DNA from 3 places in the Comamonas sp. Tr-654 genome. Region 2 is predicted to be linked to each of the others. Evidence: riboswitches for the same ligand, from Rfam matches in the RefSeq annotation. Region 2 holds a riboswitch; each other region holds the start of a gene.

Region 1 (7,129 bases), on a different contig from region 2:
ATGGAATCCGGCATTGCCGCTATCGTCTTTGTCGGCCAGGAAATGGTCGCGCGACTGGAACTGCACATTGCTCCAGCGCAGGCCTGCATCGAGCTTCCAGCGCGGCGCAAAGGCCCAGGAGGCTTGCAGATAGGGGTCGATGCTGGTGAGGGTATTGCGCTCGTCGCGCACCAGATCGCCGACCACGCCCAGCTGGTTGCCCACAAAGTTCTTGTAGCCCTGGCGGTCTTCCCTGACGGTATTGGCGGCCAGGCCGGCAATCAGGCTCAGGCTGCCGCTGCCCAGTTCGTATTTGCCGCTCCAGCGTGCATCGATGCCGCCATAGTCGCGCTTGAGGCCGATCACTCCGCCTCTGTAGCCAGTCTGTGAGGCCTTGGGTGTGGACTGAAACTGCATCATTTCACGTTGACCGGCATAAGCCATGAAGCGCAGCGCCTGGCCTGCGCCCAACTCGCGTTCATAGGTTAGGCCGGCTTGGGTCTGCTTGACGCTCTTGCGCGAGTTGTATGTCAGCGCATTTGGCGTGGTCATCTTAGGATTCTTGGCCCAGTTCATTGGCTCTATGCCACCGGGGTCCTTCGCATCTATGTCCACATGATTGGCCACCAGGGTCAGCTGACTGTATTCGTCGGGCTTGACATCGATGCGGGCGTTGAACAGGTTTTTGTCCGCTGCGCTCTGGGCCCGGTAGCCGTCGGTCAGAAAACGGCTGGCGCTAAGCACATAGCCAATCCCGTTGGCTTCGCCCTGAGCCTTGAGGCCCAGTCGCTTCTGGCCGTCGCTTCCCAGCGCAAAGCTGCTTTCCACCGAGGGCGCTCCCTCGCCGCGTTCGGTATAGGCATTGATCACGCCGCCAGAGGCGTTGCCATAGAGCGCGGAGTAGGGGCCGCGCAGCACTTCCACGCGCTCCAGCGAGGCGATATCGATATTGTTGGTCTGACCCTGGCCATCCGGCATGGTGGAGGGAATGCCGTCCACATAGATCTGTATGCCGCGCACGCCGAAGGTGGAGCGCGCGCCAAAGCCGCGAATGGATAGCTGCAGGTCTTGCGCGTAGTTCTGGCGGTTCTGCAGCTGCAGGCCCGGAGCGGCGCTCAGGGACTCCGAGAGATTGACCTGCAGATTGCGCTCGCGCATGCGCTCGCCATCGAGCACGGTGACGGAGGCCGGGGTCTGCTCCAGTGCAGACTGCTGCAAGGTGCTTCGCACGGTGACTTCGGACAGCTGGGGCAGCTCTGGCTGGGCGGCGGCTTGCTGGGCCATTGCGGACTGTGCCGTCAGCAGCAGTCCGGCGGCGGCCACAGGCCAGCCTGCCAGATGGCAAAGGCGCGAAAAATGCATGTAAATATCTCTGGGGCTTGGGGCGGGCGTTCGGTGCCCTGGATGATTTGCAAGCGTCTGCTGACACAGTCCATGACCTCGACAGGCCGCGCTTTCAGGCATGGCGCATATGCGCCATTGTCGGCGCCGTGGCAAGTTAGGTCCCAGGCAGCTTGCAGTGCTGGGTCGATTGTATTTGGGCAGCAGTGTTTTGATGTTTTTGCCGTAGATGTCCTTCCTACCTGTGCTGGAGCCTTACCCCAGGTTACAAGTGACGCGACTTTCATGCGGCAGCTCGGGCCCCGTGCAGCGACGCCGTTGGGGTAAGATGGCGCCGCGCTCCGGGGTGCACACCAGTGCTGAGATCTACACCCGCGAACTTGACCCGGTTCATACCGGCGGAAGAAGAGCTTGCAAGCTGACCTCAGGGCAGTGCGTTCTCGCATGGTCAGCAAGCCTTCGGAGCATGACGTCCCCGCTCTCGAAGGAATTTCATGGACAAGGCCGCTTCGCTGGTCGCCGATCTGCTTGCTTTCATCGCAATGGATGACTGCACCGACGACCAGTTCAACCAACTCGCCCTGCGGCTTTTCGCCTATCAGTACGAATGCAATGCGCCGTTTCGCAGCTTTTGCCAGCGACGCGGTGCCACGCTGCGCAATGTCAGGAGCTGGCGCGATGTTCCGGCCGTGCCCATCGATGCCTTCAAGGCGATGGAGCTGCGCAGCGAGCCGCCATCGCCCGCCGAGCGTGTATTCATGACCAGCGGCACCACAGGCCGCGCCGCACGTGGACGTCATTTCCATCCGCAGCTCGATGTCTACGACCTGTCCATGAAGCGCTATTTCGCCCGACGTTTCATGCATGGTCTGGAACGCATGCCCATGGGCATTCTGTTTCCCGATGAGCAGGCCATGCCCAATTCCTCGCTGGCCCACTATCTGGCCCTGGCCTGTTCCGAATTCGGTTCGGCCGGCAGCCGCTACTACCTGAACTCGGAAGGGCTGGACATGCCGGCCCTGTGTGCAGCGCTGGAGGAGTCCGAGCGCAGCGGCCAGCCCTTTGCCCTGCTGGGCGCGAGCTTCAGCCTGGTCCATGTCATGGATGCCCTGCGTGAACAGGGCCGCAGCTTCCGCTTGCCTGCGGGCAGCCGCGTGCTGGATACGGGCGGCTACAAGGGGCAGTCGCGCGAGCTGCCGCTTGAAGAGTTCTATGCCGAGCTTTCGCAGCTGCTGGGTGTTCCGCGCAGTCTGTGCCTCAATATGTATGGCATGACGGAGCTGAGCACCCAGTTCTATGACGATGGCAATGCGGCGCTGCCTTCGGTCAAGTCCGGTCCGCACTGGATCCGTTCGCGTCTGGTCGAGCCGATCACCGGCAGGGACGTGGCAGCTGGTGAGCGCGGCATTCTGGTGCATTGCGATCTGGCCAACTACAACGCGGTGACCACCATCCTGACCGAGGATGTGGGCCTGTGGGCGGGCCAGCAGGAAAAAGACGGCTTTTTGCTGCTGGGGCGCGCCGAGGGCGCTGCCGCCAAGGGATGCTCGCTGGCGGTTGAAGAGTTTGTGAAAGCTGCCGGCGCATGAGCGAGCAGCGCAAGCTAAAGCGTATCAAGGCAGGCTATCTGCCGGGCCTGAACGACGATGAAGTGCAGTGGCAGACGCTGGACTTCGAGTCTCGGGACGGCCAGAGGCTGGAAGTCAGTGTGCCCGTGCTGACGGCGCAGCAGATGCGGGATCTGGCCGGTCGCGTGCGCGCGGCCGCGGCCATCCATCTACGCCCCATGCCGGTAGCCGAGATCATCGATGCCGTCGATCGTGCGATGGCCCGCCTGCTTGATCGCAACGACATCTACCGCCAGCAGGCCGAAGCCTGGCTGCCTGTGGTCAGCGGCTATGACGCCGATATGGTGCGGCTGGGGCTGACAGGGTTTTTCAAGACCTTTCGTGCAGCGCAGCTCAAGCGCTTTGTGGCCGAGGATTTTGCCAACCCGGCAGTGCTCGACGGCTTTCAGCCGGCAGCCAAGGGCGGGGCCGTACGGGCTTTCGGCCCGGACCTGCTGGTGCATAGCTGGGCCGGCAACGTGCCTGCGCTGTCGCTGTGGAGCCTGGTCTGCGGCTTGCTGGTCAAGGCCCCTGCGATAGGCAAGCTGGCCAGTGCCGAGCCCTTGTTTGCAGGCTGGTTTGCGCGCCTGCTTGCCGAGGTGCATCCGCCGCTGGCCGATTGCCTGGCCGTGGTCTGGTGGCGCGGCGCGGGCGGCGAGGAGGCCGACGCGCTCTATGCCCAGGCCGATACGGTGCTGGCCTACGGTGGCAACCAGACTCTGGATGCGCTGCGCCGTCGCCTGCCCGTGACGACGCGCTTTTTGCCCCATGGCCACAAGCTGGGCTTTGGCCTGATCGGTGCGCAGGCGCTGGATACGCTCAAGGCTCCTGGCATGGCAAGGCTGGCCGCCTGGGACGTGATGCGCTACGACCAGCAGGGCTGCTACTCGCCCCATGTGTTCTATGTGCAGCGTGGGGCACCGGTTTCGCCGCGTGCTTTTGCCGACTATCTGGCGGCCGAGCTTGCCAATCTGCAGCGACGTTTCGCACGCCGCGAGCTGGATCTGGAAGAAGCGGCGGCGCTGGCCCGCTGGCAGCAGAGCATGGAGTGGGGCGGCGAAGCTCACCAACTGCTGGGGCCTGTGGATGCGTCCTGGAGCGTGGCCTACAGCGAGAGTCTTCAGCCTCTGGCACCGACAGCGCTGTACCGCACGATTGCGGTGGTGGCCGTGGACCGGCTCGATGCAGTGCTGCCCGTGGTGGGCGCTCAGCGTGACTATCTGCAGACCGCCGGCATTGCTGCCAGCCCCGAAGAGCTGTACCGCCTGGCGGGGCTGTTGGGTGCGGTTGGTGTCACGCGTATCAGCGCCATCGGCTCCATGAGCATGCCCGAGGCGGGCTGGCACCATGACGGGCGCTTCAACCTGCTGGATCTGGTGCGCATGACGGAGATCGAGCAGTCGGCAGAGCTGGCGGCCCAGCCGCTGGCCTCTTATGCGGACTGAGGGAGTGGATACCGCCGTGGCATTCATGGAGTTCAAGCAGGCCCGATACAGCTACCCGGGACGAGCGCCCGTGGTGGATGGTGTGGACTGGCAAATCGGGGCCGGAGAGTTTCATTGCCTGCTGGGGCGCAGCGGCTGCGGCAAGACCACGCTGCTCAAGCTGGCGGCAGGCCTGCTCAGGCCTCAGTCGGGGCAAGTCTTGCTGCGCGGCAGCGAACTGGCAGCGCCAGGGCCGCAGCTGGGCTTCATGTTCCAGGCTCCGACCTTGCTGGATTGGCACACGGTGATCGACAACGTGCTGCTGCCCGTGTCGCTGCAGCGCAAACCCGGGCTGCAGGATCAACAGGCGGCCATGCAGTTGCTGGAGCAACTGGGTCTTGCCGAACATGCTTCGCTCTATCCGCGCCAGCTCTCGGGCGGACAGCAAAGTCGCGTGGCGCTGGCGCGTGCCCTGATTCTGGAGCCGCCGCTGCTGTTGCTCGACGAGCCTTTTGCAGCACTGGATGCCATCACGCGCGCCGAGCTGCAGGATGATTTGCTGCGTACCTGCCATCGGCATGGCACGACGGTGCTGTTTGTCACCCACGACATCAACGAGGCCGTCTATCTGGGTGACCGCATTGCGCTCATGCATGGCGGTCGCATCGTGGACGACTGGTTGATAGAGCTGGCAGAACCGCGCCAGCAGAGCATGCGCCATGGCGCGGCGTTCAACGACTATTGCGCGCGCATTCGCGCATCCATGGACCGGGGTGGCGCATGAGCGGCCTGCTGAACAGAACACACTGGCTGTCTGCCTCGCTTTTGATAGCTGTCATCGCAATGTGGGAGATGGCTGCGAGGCAATTAGGCTTGTCGGCGCTGGTCTTGCCTGCACCCTCGGCAGTGGCGCTGTCCCTGTGGTCGGGTCTGGCGTCCGGCTATTTCTGGCCGCATCTCTGGGCGACCTTGCAGGCCTTGCTGCTGGGCCTGCTCATAGGCAGCGCCGTGGGCCTGCTGGCCGGCATGGCACTGGCCGAGTCTGAACTGCTGGAGCGCGTGCTCAAGCCCTATGTGGTGGTCAGTCAGGTCGTGCCCAAGCTGGCTCTGGCGCCATTGTTCGTACTCTGGTTCGGCTTCGGCATGCTGCCGACGGTGCTGATCACGGCGCTGATCTGCTTTTTCCCACTGATGGAGAACACATTGACGGGCCTGCGCCAGGTGGATGCCCAGCGCCTGCAGCTGTTTCGCATGCTGGGGGCTACCAGACTGCAGACTCTGCTGCGCCTGAAGCTGCCGACAGGGCTGCCCGCGATTCTGGCCGGGCTGCGTGTGGCCGTGGTGCTGGCGCTGGTCGGAGCCGTGGTGGCCGAGTTCATGGGCGCCAGCAAGGGCCTGGGGGCCGTGGTCATTGCCGCCCAGGGAATGATGGACACCACGCTGATGTTTGCGGCGCTGGTGCTGATTGCCGCCATGGGCCTGCTGCTGTACCAGGCCTGTCTTGTTCTGGAGCGCTATTTGCTGCGTTCCCATCACTTTTCAACCTCGCAGTCCGGCAACCGGGCCTGACTGCTTCTTCAAACCATTTGTCATGCACATCAGCAACCAGACTTCGTTCATCTCCCGCCGCAGCCTGCTCGGCGCCTGTGCAGGCCTGAGCGGCCTTGCCATGACCGGCACCAGCATGGCGGTTCCTCTGCAGGGCAAGATTCGCCTGGCGGGCTGGAGCAAGCCCATCAGCGAGATCACCAATATTCTGGTCGAGCCCGAGAAAGGCTTTTTCAAGGCGAATGGCGTGGAACTGGCCTATCTTCCCGGTGCGGGCGGCGGCGATGCGATCCGCAACATCCTCAGCGGCCAGGCCGACGTGGCGTTCACCGACCCCGGCTCGTTCTTCATGGCGCTGGACAAGGGCGAGAAGCTGGTGGCGATCTACGACATCTATCCGCAGAACGTGTTCAACGTGGTCTCGCTGAAGTCCTCGGGCATTCGCAAGCCCGCAGACCTCAAGGGCAAGAAGATCGGCGTCTACAGCCTTGCCAGCGGCACGCGCCAGAACCTGCTGGTGATGCTGCATCAGGCCGGCCTCAAGGAGTCGGATGTGAGCATTGTCGTGACCGGCCTGCTGAACTTTGCGCCCCTGATGCAAGGGCAGGTTGACGCCACGGCCGCCACGGACACCGGTCTGACCGTGGGTCTGCGCAAGGGCATCGGCGATGTCAATGTGATGCAGGTCAGCGACCACCTCAATATGTCAAGCGACATGTTTGTGGTGCGCGAAGAGGTGTTCCAGCAGAAGAAGGATTTGCTCAAGGCCTTCGTCAAGGGCTACCGCGAAAGCGCTGCCTGGATGATGGCGAACCCCGAGGAGGCTTCGGTGCTGGCCAGCAAATATGCCATCGACGGCACGCGCCGCGACATCAACCTGGATGTGATACGCCTGCGTAACGCCTCTTCCTTGCCCGCCGTCCAGGGGCAGCCGCTGGGCAGCTTCGATATGGCTGCGCTGCAAAAAGGTGCCGATGCCTATCGTGCGCTGGGCATGGTGCAGCGCCAGATCAAGGTTGCGGATGTGGTTGTGCCGCTGTAAATCTCTCTCTGAGGCGCGTTGCCTGGGGGGCCCGCGCCTTCCCCTTTCTCTGGGGAGGCGGACTACAGCATTGCTGCGGTGGCGGCGGTGTTGCCAAGGCACTTGCTGGCTGTCTCCTGCTTGGGGCCTGTCAGTGTTTGAGCGGAAATCGTGAATATGAGTCAGTCTTCTTCAATGGGCCTGCGCGG
Region 2 (7,129 bases):
GTGGAGCGCCTCAAGGGCATGATCTTCGACAGCAACCACCTGGCCAACGGCTACAACAATATGAGTGCCAGCGCCAATGTGAACAACGTCTGCGCCACGCTGGGCTGGGATTGCAGCGGCAGCATCCAGCGCGCGCCCGGCGTGCAGCATTTTGTCGGCTGGCTCGCGGCATGCGGCTTTCTGTGCTCAGGCAATCCCTCGGACGGCGCTGCAGGCCTTGCCCCCGGGTGGGGCTGGTGGCATGAGCTGGGCCACAACACCGTGATGCGCCATATGACGCTGCTGACCGCCGACGGCGGCGGCTGCCCTGTGGAATGCGACAACAACATCCTGGCCAATGCCAGTGCCCTGCGCCAGTACGCCATCACCAATGGTGCCGAGAACGACAGCGGCGAGCGCATCGACCATAAGAAGCTCTATCTGGACATCCAGGCGGCACGCGCCACGGGCAAGACCGGCGATGCTTTGCAAGCCGATATGTTCCAGCGCTTCTGGACCAAGGCCAACAAGTCCGACAACGCCATGCGCGCCGTGCACTTTCAGCTGGCCTTCATCTACACCCGGGAACGCCTGGGCCAGGCCCAGCCACAGCCTGCGGATGTGATCGACTTCCTGGGCCTGCTGGGTCGCGGCGAGCGCCTGATCTATGACAATGCCTACTGGAGCGCCAACAAGAACGCACTGGGCATGAAAGACTATGCCAGCCGGGACATCAGCAACCATGAGCTGCTGTATGTGCTGTCCAGCCGCATCATCGGCCGCGACATGCGCCAGGTCTTTGCCCATTACGGCATTCCTCTGAGCTCGGTCGCTCTGAGTTCGATCGCCGCTCATGGCATGCCTCAGCTCGCTCCCGAGTTCTACGCCATGGTGCCCGGCAAGGGCAACCAGCTGGAGCTGGGCCGCTGGGTGGATCTGACGGGAGGCGTTCCCAGCTACCCTTTCTAAGCCAAACGCCGCAGCCCTGCGGCATCGCTCAGCAAAAAAGGCAGGCCTTGCGGCTTGCCTTTTGCATTTCGACAGCCAGCTGGCGCAGACTGGTGCCCGTCGCCGGGCAATCTGCGCTTCCGAGACCGGAAGAGGATTGCGCGCCGGACTCGATAAATTCGCCTGACCCAAGATGCAACTGATCGATCAATACCTTCCCACCTTCCAGTTCCAGGAGCGCCATACCCTCATCTCGGACCTGCCGCCCAAAACATTGCTGGATGCGGTCATGCTCCCCGGCACCACGCAAGACCCATGGGCCAAGGGCTTTATCCGGCTGCGCGAGCTGCCCGATCGTCTGCTTGGCACGCTGGGGGCAAGAAGCGGACTGAGCCAGCGCCCGGCTTTCAGCCTCGAAGACTTCATGCCCCTGGGTCGCGACGCGGACCAAGAACTGGCCTTCGGTCTCCTGGGACGGTTCTGGCAGCGCGACTACGGCCTGGTCCGGCTGCAGGAACCTGAAGCACAGTTTGCCCGCTACACCGAGGCCAACCTGGCCAAGCTGGTGCTCAACTTCAGCACGGAACCGACGCCCGAAGGCCGGACGAAGCTGGTGACGCAAACCCGGGTACATTGCACCGATGGCAGCGCCCTGCGCAGCTTCACCCCCTACTGGTGGTTGATCCGACCGGTCAGCGGTTTGATCCGGCGGCGCCTGCTCACCCGAATCCACAGGGTCGCTGGATCTCTCCATGAATAAGCAAAGGCCGCAACAATGAGCTGGAAAAAAACTGGCCGATCTGCCCGGGCAGAAAGTGATTGGCACTTACGGCAGCGAACTCTGGGCCTTGCGGGATGCCAAGGTCTGGCATCAGGGACGCAGGCTGGCGACCGCCGACGCGGCGAGCTTCGAGATTTTTGAAGATCAGCAATTCATTGCCAGAGATGCCTACAGCATCTTTCACGCCTGGAGTCGGCTGCCGAATATCGACCGGAACAGCTTTCGCCAGCTGGGCATGTATTGGCTGGACCGCAGCAGTATCTATTTCGAATATGAAACCTCGCTCAAGCCGCTTGCGGGTAGCGACCCTCTGACTTTTCGCGACCTGGGCGGCGGCTATGGATCCGATGCCCAGACAGCGTGGTACTGGGGCAGAAGAATGAAAAACTGTATCCTCAGCCGCCATCTGCAGGTGATGCCGGGCAATGATCTGTATGCCAGCGACGGCGAGCAAATCTATTGCGACGGCAAACCTCTGCGTGGCGCCAATCCTTTGCGCTGGCGGATTCTGAACTCCGGATTCTCCGGCGACGACCTAGCCATCTACTACCTGGAGCGCAAGCTGCCGCGTGCGGACCCGCCCTCATGGCAGCATATTCATGGCGCATGGTCCAGAGACAGAAAAAATGTCTTCCATATGCATCTGATCGAGAAGAATGCCGTGCCGGAGTGCCCGGACCCGGCCTGTGCACCAGGCTGCAGCCGATAAGATCCCGCCCAGCGCGAAAGACAATGTCCCGGATGCGGGACGCTGCCTTGCAGCCCATATACAAGGAGAGATGATGAAGTACGACGACGCGTCCTGGCACTACGGCGGGGATTTTCCGGCCGATCTTCCGCAGGCCGCGGGCGCCACGCATATAGGCATGTTTCTGGCTTGGCTGATCCGCAACGACTGCGCCAGCCAAGAGCTGATCGAAGAAGCCGAAGACGAGATCGAGCTGCTGAAGAACGAGAAGCTGAGCGGCGCCCAATTTCTGTTGCGTGTGCTCGACGAGAAGTTCACGAACCATGAACTGAACGAAGAAGGCAATGCCTTTGCCGTGGCCTATTACCGAGGCGAGGACCACGACAGCAGGTTTGTGGATGACTATTTCGAGGAGTTCGGTGTCGACGAACAGACCATGTATGGCGTGAGCGACGACTGGGAGCAGTTCCACCGGATTGCGCCGAAGATCAATGCCCGATATCGAGCTTGGGTTGCAGCCGGTCGCCCCGAATACCTGATCTGACCTTCAGGCTCGGCCAGGCCTCACTCGCCCCAAAAAAAAGCGCAGCCAGGGCCTGCGCTTTTTTCATTGGATAGCTGCCAGCTCAGATCAACGTGCCGTGGTGTCCGATGCGATGGGAATATAGAAATCCCCACCCGCCTTGTTGAACTCCTGGGCCTTGGCCTTCATGCCCGCGGCAATGCTGTGCTCGGCGCTCATACCCTGCTGCTTGGCGAAGTCGCGCACTTCCTGGGTGATCTTCATGGAGCAGAACTTGGGTCCGCACATGGAGCAGAAATGGGCCACCTTGGCGCTGTCCTTGGGCAGGGTCTCATCGTGGTAGGCCTGGGCCGTGTCAGGGTCCAGGCCCAGGTTGAACTGGTCCTGCCAGCGGAAGTCGAAACGCGCCTGTGAAAGCGCATCGTCACGCGAGCGCGCGCCCGGATGGCCCTTGGCAACGTCGGCGGCGTGGGCCGCGATCTTGTACGCGATGATGCCCTGCTTGACGTCGTCGCGGTCGGGCAGCCCCAGATGCTCCTTGGGCGTGACGTAGCACAGCATGGCCGTGCCGAACCAGCCGATCATGGCCGCGCCGATGGCCGAAGCAATATGGTCATAGCCGGGAGCGATGTCGATGGTCAGCGGGCCCAAGGTGTAGAACGGTGCCTCGTGGCAGTGCTTGAGCTGCTCGGTCATGTTCTGCTGGATCATGTGCATGGGCACATGGCCGGGGCCTTCGATCATGGTCTGCACATCGTGCTTCCAGGCGATCTGCGTCAGCTCGCCCAGCGTGGCCAGTTCGGCAAACTGGGCATCGTCATTGGCATCGCTGGCGCAGCCGGGGCGCAGGCCGTCGCCCAGCGAGAAGCTTACGTCGTACTGCTTCATGATGTCGCAGATGTCTTCGAAGTGCTCGTAGAGGAAGCTCTCGCGATGATGGGCCATGCACCACTTGGCCATGATGGAGCCGCCGCGCGAGACAATGCCGGTACGGCGCTGGGCCGTGAGGTGGATATAGGCCAGGCGCACGCCGGCATGGATGGTGAAGTAGTCCACGCCCTGCTCGGCCTGCTCGACCAGGGTGTCGCGGAAGATCTCCCAGGTCAGGTCTTCGGCAATGCCGCCGACCTTCTCCAACGCCTGGTAGATGGGCACGGTGCCGATGGGAACGGGCGAGTTGCGCACGATCCAGTCGCGCGTGGTGTGGATGTTCCTGCCGGTGGACAGATCCATGACATTGTCCGCGCCCCAGCGAATGGCCCAGACCAGCTTTTCCACCTCTTCCTCGATGCTGGAAGTCACGGCCGAATTACCGATGTTGGCGTTGATCTTGACCTTGAAATTGCGGCCGATCGCCATGGGCTCGATTTCAGGGTGGTTGATATTGGCCGGAATGATGGCGCGGCCGCGCGCCACCTCGTCGCGCACGAATTCGGGCGTGATGATCTTGGGAATGCTGGCGCCCAGGCTGTTGCCGGCCAGACGCAGTTCGCGCGCCGCGTCCTGCTGGTACTGCGCCATCCATTCGCGGCGGCCGTTCTCGCGCAGGGCCACATACTCCATTTCGGGCGTGATGATGCCGCGCTTGGCATAGTGCATCTGGGTCACGTTCTGGCCGGATTTGGCTCGGCGCGGCTGGCGCTGCAGCGCGGCTGCCTCGGCGCGCAGCTGGGCAACGCGGGCATCTTCCTCGCCACGCTTGCCGCCGTCGTCCAGCGCCACGCGCTGACGACCCACGTAGTACTCGCTATCGCCGCGCGCTTCGATCCAGGCAGCACGCACGCTGGGAAGACCCTGGCGCACGTCGATCTGCACGGCGGGATCGGTATAGGGGCCCGAGGTATCGTAGACGCTGACCTGCTCTCCATTGGAGAGCGCAATATCGCGCACCGGCACACGCAGCTGGGGGTGCAGCGCGCCGCTCAGATAGCTCTTGGTCGATGCCGGAAATGGCTGGCGCGACTGGGCCAGCAACTCGGCAAAACGGGCAGCATCGGGGGCATGGCCTGCAGCAGGCGTAAAGATGGAATCAGGGGCGTTCATCGCAGTCTCCTCAAAGCGGTTGAAATGCATCAAACGCTCCGTGGAGTGCGGCCCCGCTCTGATCTTGCCCTGCACTGGCTCGACCCCCTATGAGGTATCCGGCCTGTGCCGCCGAAATTCTGCAATTTCGGCCTGGTTCTTCACGCACCGGCTGCCCAGAAAAGACAAAACCCCAGTGCGCGAGGCGCCTGGGGTTTGCTGTGCCCATGGTTTTCAGGGCTGGCACTGGTGCCGGCTGTCCTGTCCATCCATAAGCCCTGCGTCAGGGTCCCGCTCTTCTTCCGCCGGTATGAACCGGATCAAGTTCGTCGGGTTCGCCTGCACTGTTTTCACAGTGACTGGCATCTCAGCGCTTTCGCACACCCCGGAGCTGCATGCAGTATAGGCTGGTTTTGCAGCATGTAGTACGTGCATTGCAGCGGTTTAACTCTCCTGACTCTCAGGTGCCTAATCCGCAGCCTCGTCCAGCCCTTTCAGCGCCAGCCATTCATGGCTGGCCGCACGGCTTGCGCGCCACTGGTTGATGGGAGCGCTGACGTCCTCGTAACCCAGGGCGATGCCGAAGGCAATCTGGTAGCCCTCGGGCAAGGCCAGTTGCTCGATCAGCATATCGTTGTACATGCGCCAAAAGCCCTGGGCGCAGGTGGCCAGGCCATGCTCCACGGCCAGCAGCATGAAGGACTGCAGGTAAATGCCCAGATCCACCCATTGCGCATAGCCCATGCGCTCTTCCACAGCCACAAAAATGCCCACGGGCGCACCGAACATCTGGCCGTTCTTGGCCAGTTGGGCCAGGCGTGCGGCCTTGTCCTCGCGGCCGATATTGAGTGAGCGGTACAGATCCTCGCCATTTTCAAAACGGCGGCTGCGATAGGGCTCCCACAGTCCGGGTGGATAGGACAGGCCGGGACGCGGCACCGCCTCTGTCTCTTTGGCCCTGGCACATAGATCCTCGAGCGCCTGCCCGCCCACGGCGGTCACACGCCAGGGCTGCATATTGCCGCCGGACGCGGCCTGCGCTGCAGTCTCCAGCAAGCCCCGCACCGTGGCTGCAGCCACGTTCTGGGGCAGAAAAGCGCGTACCGAGCGGCGCTGCTGCAATGCTTGACGAATATCCATCTCTTGTTCTTTCCAAAATTGCTGCACTGCAGTGTAGAAGCTTGCGGCATTTTCCCAAGTCGCGCCGGATACCTTGAGCGAGCCGCCCCGGTGCTTGCCCTGATGGCGCGGCCTGCGTCAACTGCGACCATGCTGGCTGCCCGTCGCAGTGACCGGGTACTCACCATCTCAGGAGATGACTCTGATGAAGCCTCGCTCTGTTTGCTCCGCTACCGCTTTCTCCCCCAGAACATTGACGCTGGCATTGGGCTGCCTGCTGGCCGCTGCAGGCGCTCAGGCGCAGGACAAGATTCGCATCGGCTTCATCACCGACATGTCGGGCCTCTACTCCGATGTGGACGGCAAGGGCGGTGCTCTGGCCGTGCAGATGGCCGTGGACGACTTCGGCGGCAAACTGCTGGGCAAGCCCATCGAGGTGCTGACGGCCGACCACCAAAACAAGGCCGATATCGCAGCCAGCAAGGCGCGCGAGTGGTTCGACACCCAAGGGATGAGCATGCTGATCGGGGGCACCACTTCCAGTGCCGGTCTGGCCATGGGCAAGGTGGCCGACGAGAAGAAAAAGGTCTACATCATCAACGGTGCCGGCACCTCGGCGCTGACCAACGAGCAGTGCAGCCCCTATTTTGTGCACTATGCCTATGACACCGTGGCACTGGCCAAGGGCACGGGCAAGGCCGTGGTGGAGCTGGGCGGCAAGAACTGGTTCTTTCTGACGGCGGACTATGCCTTTGGCCAGGCGCTGGAAGCCGATACCACGCGCGTCATCAATGCCACAGGCGGCAAGGTGCTGGGCAATGTAAAGCACCCGCTGAATACGGCTGACTTCTCCTCCTTTCTGCTGCAGGCCCAGAACTCCAAGGCCCAGATCCTGGGCCTGGCCAACGCCGGCGGCGACACCATCAATGCCATCAAGTCGGCTCGCGAATTCGGCCTGACCAAGACCATGAAGCTGGCCGGCCTGCTGCTGTTCAGCTCCGACATCCACAGTCTGGGCCTCAAGGCCACGGAAGGTCTGATGTTCACCGACAGCTGGTATTGGGACCTG
Region 3 (7,129 bases), on a different contig from region 2:
GGGTACTGCTGCATCAGACGCACATAGGCTGCCAGACGAGCCAGGCCTTGCGGGGCCGTCGCCATCTTCTTGAGCGTGGTCGGGAACACCGCTCCCAGGGCGATATAGCTGGGCTGGACGGCATGGGCACGCACCATTTCGGCGTAGCCATGGGTGGAGACGCCCAGGCGTGTGCCCGAGGTGCGGATGGTCTCCAGATCACGCTGGCCGATCACGTCCAGATCTTCCTGACCCACATGGATGCCGTAGGCGCCTGCGTCCAGCGCGGCCTGCCAGTGGTCGTTGATGAACAGATGTGCAGGTGTGCCCTTGACGGCTTCAACAGCCGCCTTGACTTCACGGGCCACGGCGGCCTGGTCGCCGGATTTGAAGCGCAGCTGCACCGTGGGCACACCCGCGCGGGCCATGCGGCCCACCCATTCGGCCGTGGGCAGCACGCCATACAGGCCCAGCTCGCGCGGGCAATGGGCAAAGGCCTGGGCCGGGTCGACCTTGCCGAGACCGAAGTCGCGCGGGTCGTCGGGCCAGTGGGTGGCATCGAAACGATTGTTGCGCTCGCTCTGGCACTGCCAGGCCTGGGCCAGAGTCTGCGCATCCACGGCGATAAAACCCAGTTGGCTGCAGGCCTCAAGCGCGGCCAGATAGGCGGGCTCCTGGCGCAGTGCGGGCGGCACTGGCTGTGGCGTCAGCTCGACCGAGTTGGCATCGTGGTGCAGCTGGGCGCCAAAGTTGGCACTGTGCTGGTGGATGATGGCTTGCGCCAGAGCCTTGATTTCTGCGGAGTCCATGGGCCGGCCTTTATTCCTGATGCCAGAAAGGGGTGCCCAGCACGGGAGTGCTGGGCTGGGCGGCATTTTGCTCTGCCATGGCGCCTGCGCGCCAGGCGGCGTGACCGGCATTGACGGCATCGGAGAATGCGCCGGCCATGGCGACGGGGTCTTCGGACAGGGCCACGGCGGTGTTCAGCAGCACGGCGTCATAGCCCCATTCCATCACGGTGCAGGCATGTGAGGGGCGGCCCAGGCCGGCATCGACGATGAGCGGCACTTTCAGGCGCTCGCGCAGCATCTGCATGGCATAGGGATTGACGGGGCCACGGCCGGTGCCGATGGGCGCAGCCCAGGGCATGACCGCCTGGCAGCCCACGTCGACAAGCTTTTGGCACAGCACAAGGTCGTAGGTGGTGTAGGGCAGGACCTGGAAGCCGTCCTTGATGAGGATGGAGGCCGCTTCCACCAGATTGAGCGTGTCGGGCTGCAGCGTGTAGTCGTCACCGATCAGCTCCAGCTTGATCCAGGGCGTGTCGAAGACTTCGCGTGCCATCTGGGCTGTGGTCACGGCCTCCTGGATGGTCATGCAGCCTGCCGTGTTGGGCAGCACGGGCACGTTGAGCTTGCGCAGCAGCTCCCAGAAGCTGGCACCGGTCTCGGCGGCATTGCTGCCCTGGCGGCGCAGCGAGGCCGTGACCATGGCGGGCCTGGAGCGCTCCACGGCCGCTTCGAGAATCGCCGGCGAGGGGTAGCGCGAGGTTCCCAGCAGCAAGCGGCTTTCAAAACGCTGGCCGTAGAGAACCAGGGCGTCGTCGGTAGTTTTTGTATTCATGATTGGTCTTTATCTTTGATCAGCAAGCCATTGCACAGGCACGACCCGAGTGAGAGACACCCAGCAAGAGCCGCTTCGCAGCGCAGGTGTCGTCCCCCTTGGGGGAAGGCGCGTTGCGACTCAGGGGGATTCATCTCACCCGCCGGTGACGGGAGAGATGACTTCCATCCTGTCGCCCTCATCGAGCGCGTGACCGGCGTATTGCGTCTTGGGCACGAACACCGTGTTGACCGCCACGGCAAACGGGGGTTTGGCCTGCATCTGCGCCAGCGCATCGGCCACGGTGGCATGGGCTGGCAGCTCGGTGGCTTGCTGGTTGAGAGTGATCTTCATGGCATGGAAACGGAAAATAAAGCGGGTGCTAAGTTAAACCTCTGCACGGCGGCGCTTGCGTGCGCCAGGGGTGCAAGTGCTGTGCGCCAAAGTTCGGGCTCGCAGTTCAGCCACGATGCACGGCGACATCGAACTCGCGCGCCAGCGGCGAGTCGCTGTGGTCCAGCAGCTCCAGCACCACGTCCAGCATGGCGGGCGAGATCATGAAGCCGTGACGGTAGAGGCCGTTGACTTCCATGACGCGCGGAGTCAGCAGACGCACGGCGGGCAGATTATCGGGCAGGGTGGGGCGGCACTGGGTGGCGATCTCCACAATCCGGCCTTCGGCAAAGCCGGAGTGCACGGTATAGGCCGCGCTCAGCAGCTCCAGCGTGGAGCGCACGCTGGCCGGCGACATATCGTCGGACTCGATCTCGGTCGCGCCAATCACGAACAGATGGTCTTCCTTGGGCGCGATATAGATGGGGTAGCGTGGATGGATCAGGCGTGTGGGGCGCTGCAGCGTGACTTCGGGGGCATGGATGCGCACCACTTCGCCGCGAATGCCGCGCAGCTGCTTCCATTGGGTGCGGGCACCCAGGCCCCGGCAGTCGAACACGAAGTCGGGCTGACCGGCCTCGCCGGGGCGGAAGTCGCCAACCTCGCGCGGGCTCTCCCAGTGCAACTGCACGCCCAGTGCGCTGAGCTTGTCGACCAGCGCCGTCAGCAGCTGGCGGTTGTCCAGCTGGCCTTCGCCGGGCAGATAGACGGCCTGGTTGAAGCGCCCCTGCAGCGCGGGCTCGCAGTCCTGCAGCGCCGCGCCGGTCTTCTCCTGCATGGCCGGCAGGCTGGGGTTGATGCGCCGGTTTTTCTCCAGCAGGCCGAAAAAGCGCGCCGCGTCGCCCTGATCCTGGCGGTGCCAGAGAATCAGCGTGCCGTTTTGCTGCAGGAACACATGCTGCTCGAGCTGAGCTATCAGCTCGGGCCAGCGCTTGAGCCCATGCTGGCCCATGCGCACCACGCCGGGCTCGGTAATGGCCGACTCGGCCAGCGGCGCCAGCATGGCAGCCGCCACGCGCGCCGCAGCACCATCGCCTTGCGGGCCATGGGCGTCATAGAGGTCGATGGCATGACCGCGCTGAGCCAGGGCCAGCGACAGCAGACGGCCCATGAGGCCGCCGCCGAGAATTGCGATCTTTGAAGAAGCTTGTAGCAATGACATGTGCAAATCGTTTTCCATCCGGACACAGGAACAGGGCCATGTGCAGGACAAAACGCGGCATGCCTTGCGGCTTGTGAAACTCCCCACGCCAGCATGACCTGGATCGGGTGCAGGGGGCACAGGGCACGGATGGTGCTCTGGTGCGCAGCCGGTGGCTGGCGCAGCCCCAGGGTGTTTCTCAGTCCGCACAGGCTGATTGCCTGCGGGACACCCCTGTTTCGTCCGTTGGACATTACAGCACAACCGCAAACAGCACGCATTGACCATGCGCATGGGCGATAATTTTTGCCATGACAGTGATTGCTTCTTCCTCTATCTCCGGCGCCGCAAAAAAGCGCTATGCACGCGTGCTCTCCATCGCCGGCTCGGACAGCGGCGGTGGCGCCGGCATCCAGGCCGACCTCAAGACCTGTGCGGCACTGGGCTGCTACGGCATGACGGCGATCACGGCCATCACCGTGCAGAACACGCTGGGCGTGACGGGCATTCACGGCATTCCGCTCGATACCGTGCGCGGCCAGATCGATGCCGTTGTGCAAGACATAGGCGTCGATGCCGTCAAGATCGGCATGCTGGCCACCCCCGATGTGGTGAGCGTGGTGGCGGATGCGATCCGTCGCCACCAGATCAGGAACGTGGTGCTGGACCCCGTGATGGTGGCCACCAGTGGCGACCGCCTGATCGTTCCCGAGACGGCCCAGGCGCTGGTGCGAGAGCTGTTCCCGCTGGCGACGGTGATTACCCCCAATCTGGATGAAGCAGCTTTGCTGCTGGGTCGCAGCATCGACGGCATTGCAGCGCTGGATGCGGCCGTGGCCGATCTGCTGGCCATCGGAGCGCCTGCGGTGCTGCTCAAGGGCGGGCATCTGAGCGGCAATCTTGTCATGGATGTGCTGGGCCGGCAAGGTCAGCAGGCCAGCGACTATCTGCGCCTGCAGTCGCAGCGCATCGTCACCCATAACGGCCATGGCACGGGCTGCACGCTTTCGTCGGCGATTGCCTCCTTCCTGGCCCAGGGGCTGGTGCTGGAGGCCGCGGTGACCGAGGCGCGGCGCTATATCCTGGGCGCCATCGAGGCGGGGGCCGAGGTCTACACCGGCCAGGGCCAAGGCCCCCTCAACCACGGCTATGCGCCGCGCGCGCAGCTGATCGTCGAAGGCTGATTGCCGGCACTCGCAAAAAAGGCCTGCAACTGCAGGCCTTTACCTTTTGGGGCGCCTGTTGCCGGGCTTACCAGCCCCAGACCAGATTCTTGGCCACCCAGCCGCTCTGGCCGTTGCTGCGCTGGACCTGGGCCCAGCTGCCTTGCTTTTTCAGCGTCTGCAACACTTCATTTTGTTCCAGCTTGCCTACCCGGCTGTGCTTCTGGCCGGGGCCGGAGCGCAGATTGGCCGTGCGTGCAGTCACGACCATATGCGGGCTCTTGCTGGTCAGCGGGGCGTGGACCCATCCCAGCGTGGACTCATAGTCCTTCACGCGTAGCCACTGGCCCTTGCGCTGGGTGACTTGCAGCGGGTAGCCCTTGCTCAGTTCCCAGAGGGTCGCGGAGCGGGTGTTGGGCTGCTCGCGCACATTCACGGTCTTGCCCTTGATGCTGACGAATTCCTGGGCTTGTGCGAGGGCCGGCAGCAGGCCGGCGGTAAGCGCACCCAGCGCGATCAGGCTTGAAGTGGCGGCGGTGCGGATCCAGCGGTTGCAAGACACGGGGCAGATTCTCCTTTTATCGATTGAAAACATGCTGTAACCCCCATCGGACTTGCGTGTCTAGCTATAGTTCCTGTAGAAAGCTGACAGGGGCTGAACACCCAGCCAGCCATCAAGGAATGCCATGAACCAGCCAGTCCGCCCCCATGGGAGCGCCTCGTTGACCACCCGATTGATGCTTGCGATGACGGCTCTGGCCGCAGCAACGCTGCTCACGGCCTGCCAGAGTAGGGCGTCGGCGAATGCTCCAGCTGCAACACCTGCCGCCGCTGCGGCGGCAAAAGCCGGGGACCTGCAGATGCCGGGCCAGCAATTGCTGGCTGCTGCCGCGCAGGGCGATGCCGTGGCGGTGCGCAATCTGCTGGCCGGCAACGTGCCCGTCGACGTGCAGGACGCCCGCGGCAATACGCCTTTGCTGCTGGCCACGGCGGCCAACCATATCGAGGTCGCACGTTCGCTGCTGATGCATGGTGCCAGCCCCAATATCCGGAACCAGATGCAGGACAGCGCCTATCTGCTGGCCGGCGCGCAGGGCAGGCTGGAGATTGTGCGCATGACGATTTCCTATGGTGCCGATCTCAAGAGCACCAACCGCTATGGCGGCACGGCCCTGATTCCGGCCTGCGAGCGCGGTCATCTGGAAACAGCCCAGGCGCTGATCACGGCAGGTGTGGATGTGAACCATGTCAACCGGCTGGGCTGGACCTGTCTGATGGAGGCCGTGGTGCTCAGCGATGGCGGGCCGCGTCATCAGGCCATCATCCAGGCCCTGATCGATGCCAAGGCCGATCTGAACCTGCCCGACAAGGATGGGGTGACGGCCCTGGCCCATGCACGCCAGCGCGGGCAGCAGGCCGTGGTGCAACTGCTGCAGGCAGCGGGCGCCCGATAGAAGATAGGAAAGTAAGAAGTAAGGCTGAAATGCGCTGTCGCAGGGCGCTGGTTGCTATTGAATTTGAGTCTTGCTCAGGCGGCAACGGAGCGCGGCTGCAGCTGGCGTGTGGCGACTGCCACCGCAAAGGTCAGCGCCAGCGTGGGCAGGGCCGAGCCCAGGGCCGTGCTGACATAGGGCAGCAGGTGATAGAAGGCAATGCCCAGCACCCAGATGGCCACGGCATCCCAGCGCACGGCGGGCGCTTTTTGCATCAGCTCCACGGCATCGGTACCAAAGGCCAGGCGACCCAGCATCACGCCGAACAGCGGCACAAAGCAGGAGCTGAGCAACAGCAGAAACGGCTCCAGGCTGTGCATGGGCAGCACCATGGCCAGCGCTGTGCACAGGGATGCGATCAGCAGGCCCCAGCGGCGAATGCTCCAGCCCGGTTGCAGGCTGTGGGCCGACATGGCGCCCGAGTAGGCATCGCCGTAGGCGTTGTCCACCTCGTCGATCAGAATCAGCGACAGGGCAACCAGCCCGCCCTGGGCCAGCAGCAAGGCCGTTACCAAGTCTTCGCTGGGCAGGGTCAGGGCCACCAGCACGCCCAGGGAGTAGCACCAGATATTGGCCAGGGCAAAGCCGGTCCAGGCGCCCGTCAGCGCGGATTTGCCGCTTTTGCCGTGGCGCGCATAGTCGGCGACCAGCGGCAGCCAGCTGATGGGCATGGCGATCACCAGATCGACGGCGCCAAGCATGCTCATGCCACCGGCATCTTCGCGGGCCAGCAAGGTTTCGAGGCCGGTGACGCTTGCCATTTTCAGGAATTGCCAGCTCAGCCACAGCAGCGAGGCAATCACCAGCGGCAAGGCAACGCGCGAGATGATGCGGCGCACCAGGGTGGTCATGGAGCCGCTCATCAGCAGCAAGATCACGCTGCCCCAGAGCAACGTGGCCAGCCAGGGCCAGTAGGCCGCGCCCATGATGCCGCTTTGCTTGCCCAGCGCCACGGTGGCGTCACGCATCACCACCAGCTCGAAACTGCCCCAACCCAGCAGCTGGACGATGTTGAGCACGATAGGCAGTCGTGCGAAGCGGCGGCCGTAGACGCTGTGCATCAGCCCGGCGCTGGACAGGCCGCTGTCGCAGCCTAGCTTGCCCACCCAGCCCAGCAGGCCGGCGCCGATCAGGGAGCCGATGACTATCGCGATCAGCGCATGCAGCGGGCTGAGCGCGGGCAGCAGATAGGCTCCCATCTGCATGACCAGCAAGCCCACGCCCAGACTGAACCACAGCGAGGCATGGTCGCGCCAGGCAAAGACGCGCTCCTGCGCCGTCACCGGGGCCAGGGCCCGATTGGCCGATGTGGAAGAAGATGAATTCATGAATGCTCCGCCAGAAAAACGAAGCAGGGG

The links. A riboswitch is a leader RNA that binds a small molecule or an ion and turns the genes downstream of it on or off. The one in region 2 is predicted to bind thiamine pyrophosphate.
Region 1: linked by a shared signal. The riboswitch ahead of F3J24_RS24555 (long-chain fatty acid--CoA ligase) and the one ahead of thiC (phosphomethylpyrimidine synthase ThiC) in region 2 are both predicted to bind thiamine pyrophosphate.
Region 3: linked by a shared signal. The riboswitch ahead of F3J24_RS04530 (FAD-dependent oxidoreductase) and the one ahead of thiC (phosphomethylpyrimidine synthase ThiC) in region 2 are both predicted to bind thiamine pyrophosphate.

The regions. Positions count from the first base shown of each region.
Region 1 is NZ_VWWQ01000012.1:6,348-13,476, reverse strand. It holds gene F3J24_RS24560 (TonB-dependent receptor) at 1-1,341, opposite strand, end outside; TPP riboswitch at 1,653-1,744, shown strand; gene F3J24_RS24555 (long-chain fatty acid--CoA ligase) at 1,815-2,909, shown strand; gene F3J24_RS24550 (acyl-CoA reductase) at 2,906-4,372, shown strand; gene F3J24_RS24545 (ABC transporter ATP-binding protein) at 4,362-5,135, shown strand; gene F3J24_RS24540 (ABC transporter permease) at 5,132-5,920, shown strand; gene F3J24_RS24535 (ABC transporter substrate-binding protein) at 5,943-6,941, shown strand; gene F3J24_RS24530 (SDR family oxidoreductase) at 7,098-7,129, shown strand, end outside.
Region 2 is NZ_VWWQ01000005.1:306,643-313,771, forward strand. It holds gene F3J24_RS17085 (ImpA family metalloprotease) at 1-948, shown strand, start outside; gene F3J24_RS17090 (DUF2867 domain-containing protein) at 1,121-1,687, shown strand; gene F3J24_RS17095 (DKNYY domain-containing protein) at 1,776-2,417, shown strand; gene F3J24_RS17100 (hypothetical protein) at 2,491-2,940, shown strand; gene thiC (phosphomethylpyrimidine synthase ThiC) at 3,028-4,962, opposite strand; TPP riboswitch at 5,222-5,339, opposite strand; gene F3J24_RS17110 (nitroreductase) at 5,410-6,081, opposite strand; gene F3J24_RS17115 (ABC transporter substrate-binding protein) at 6,266-7,129, shown strand, end outside.
Region 3 is NZ_VWWQ01000001.1:993,780-1,000,908, reverse strand. It holds gene F3J24_RS04545 (thiamine phosphate synthase) at 1-788, opposite strand, end outside; gene F3J24_RS04540 (thiazole synthase) at 799-1,602, opposite strand; gene thiS (sulfur carrier protein ThiS) at 1,738-1,935, opposite strand; gene F3J24_RS04530 (FAD-dependent oxidoreductase) at 2,042-3,136, opposite strand; TPP riboswitch at 3,200-3,361, opposite strand; gene thiD (bifunctional hydroxymethylpyrimidine kinase/phosphomethylpyrimidine kinase) at 3,427-4,299, shown strand; gene F3J24_RS04520 (SH3 domain-containing protein) at 4,367-4,840, opposite strand; gene F3J24_RS04515 (ankyrin repeat domain-containing protein) at 4,965-5,732, shown strand; gene F3J24_RS04510 (cytosine permease) at 5,807-7,099, opposite strand.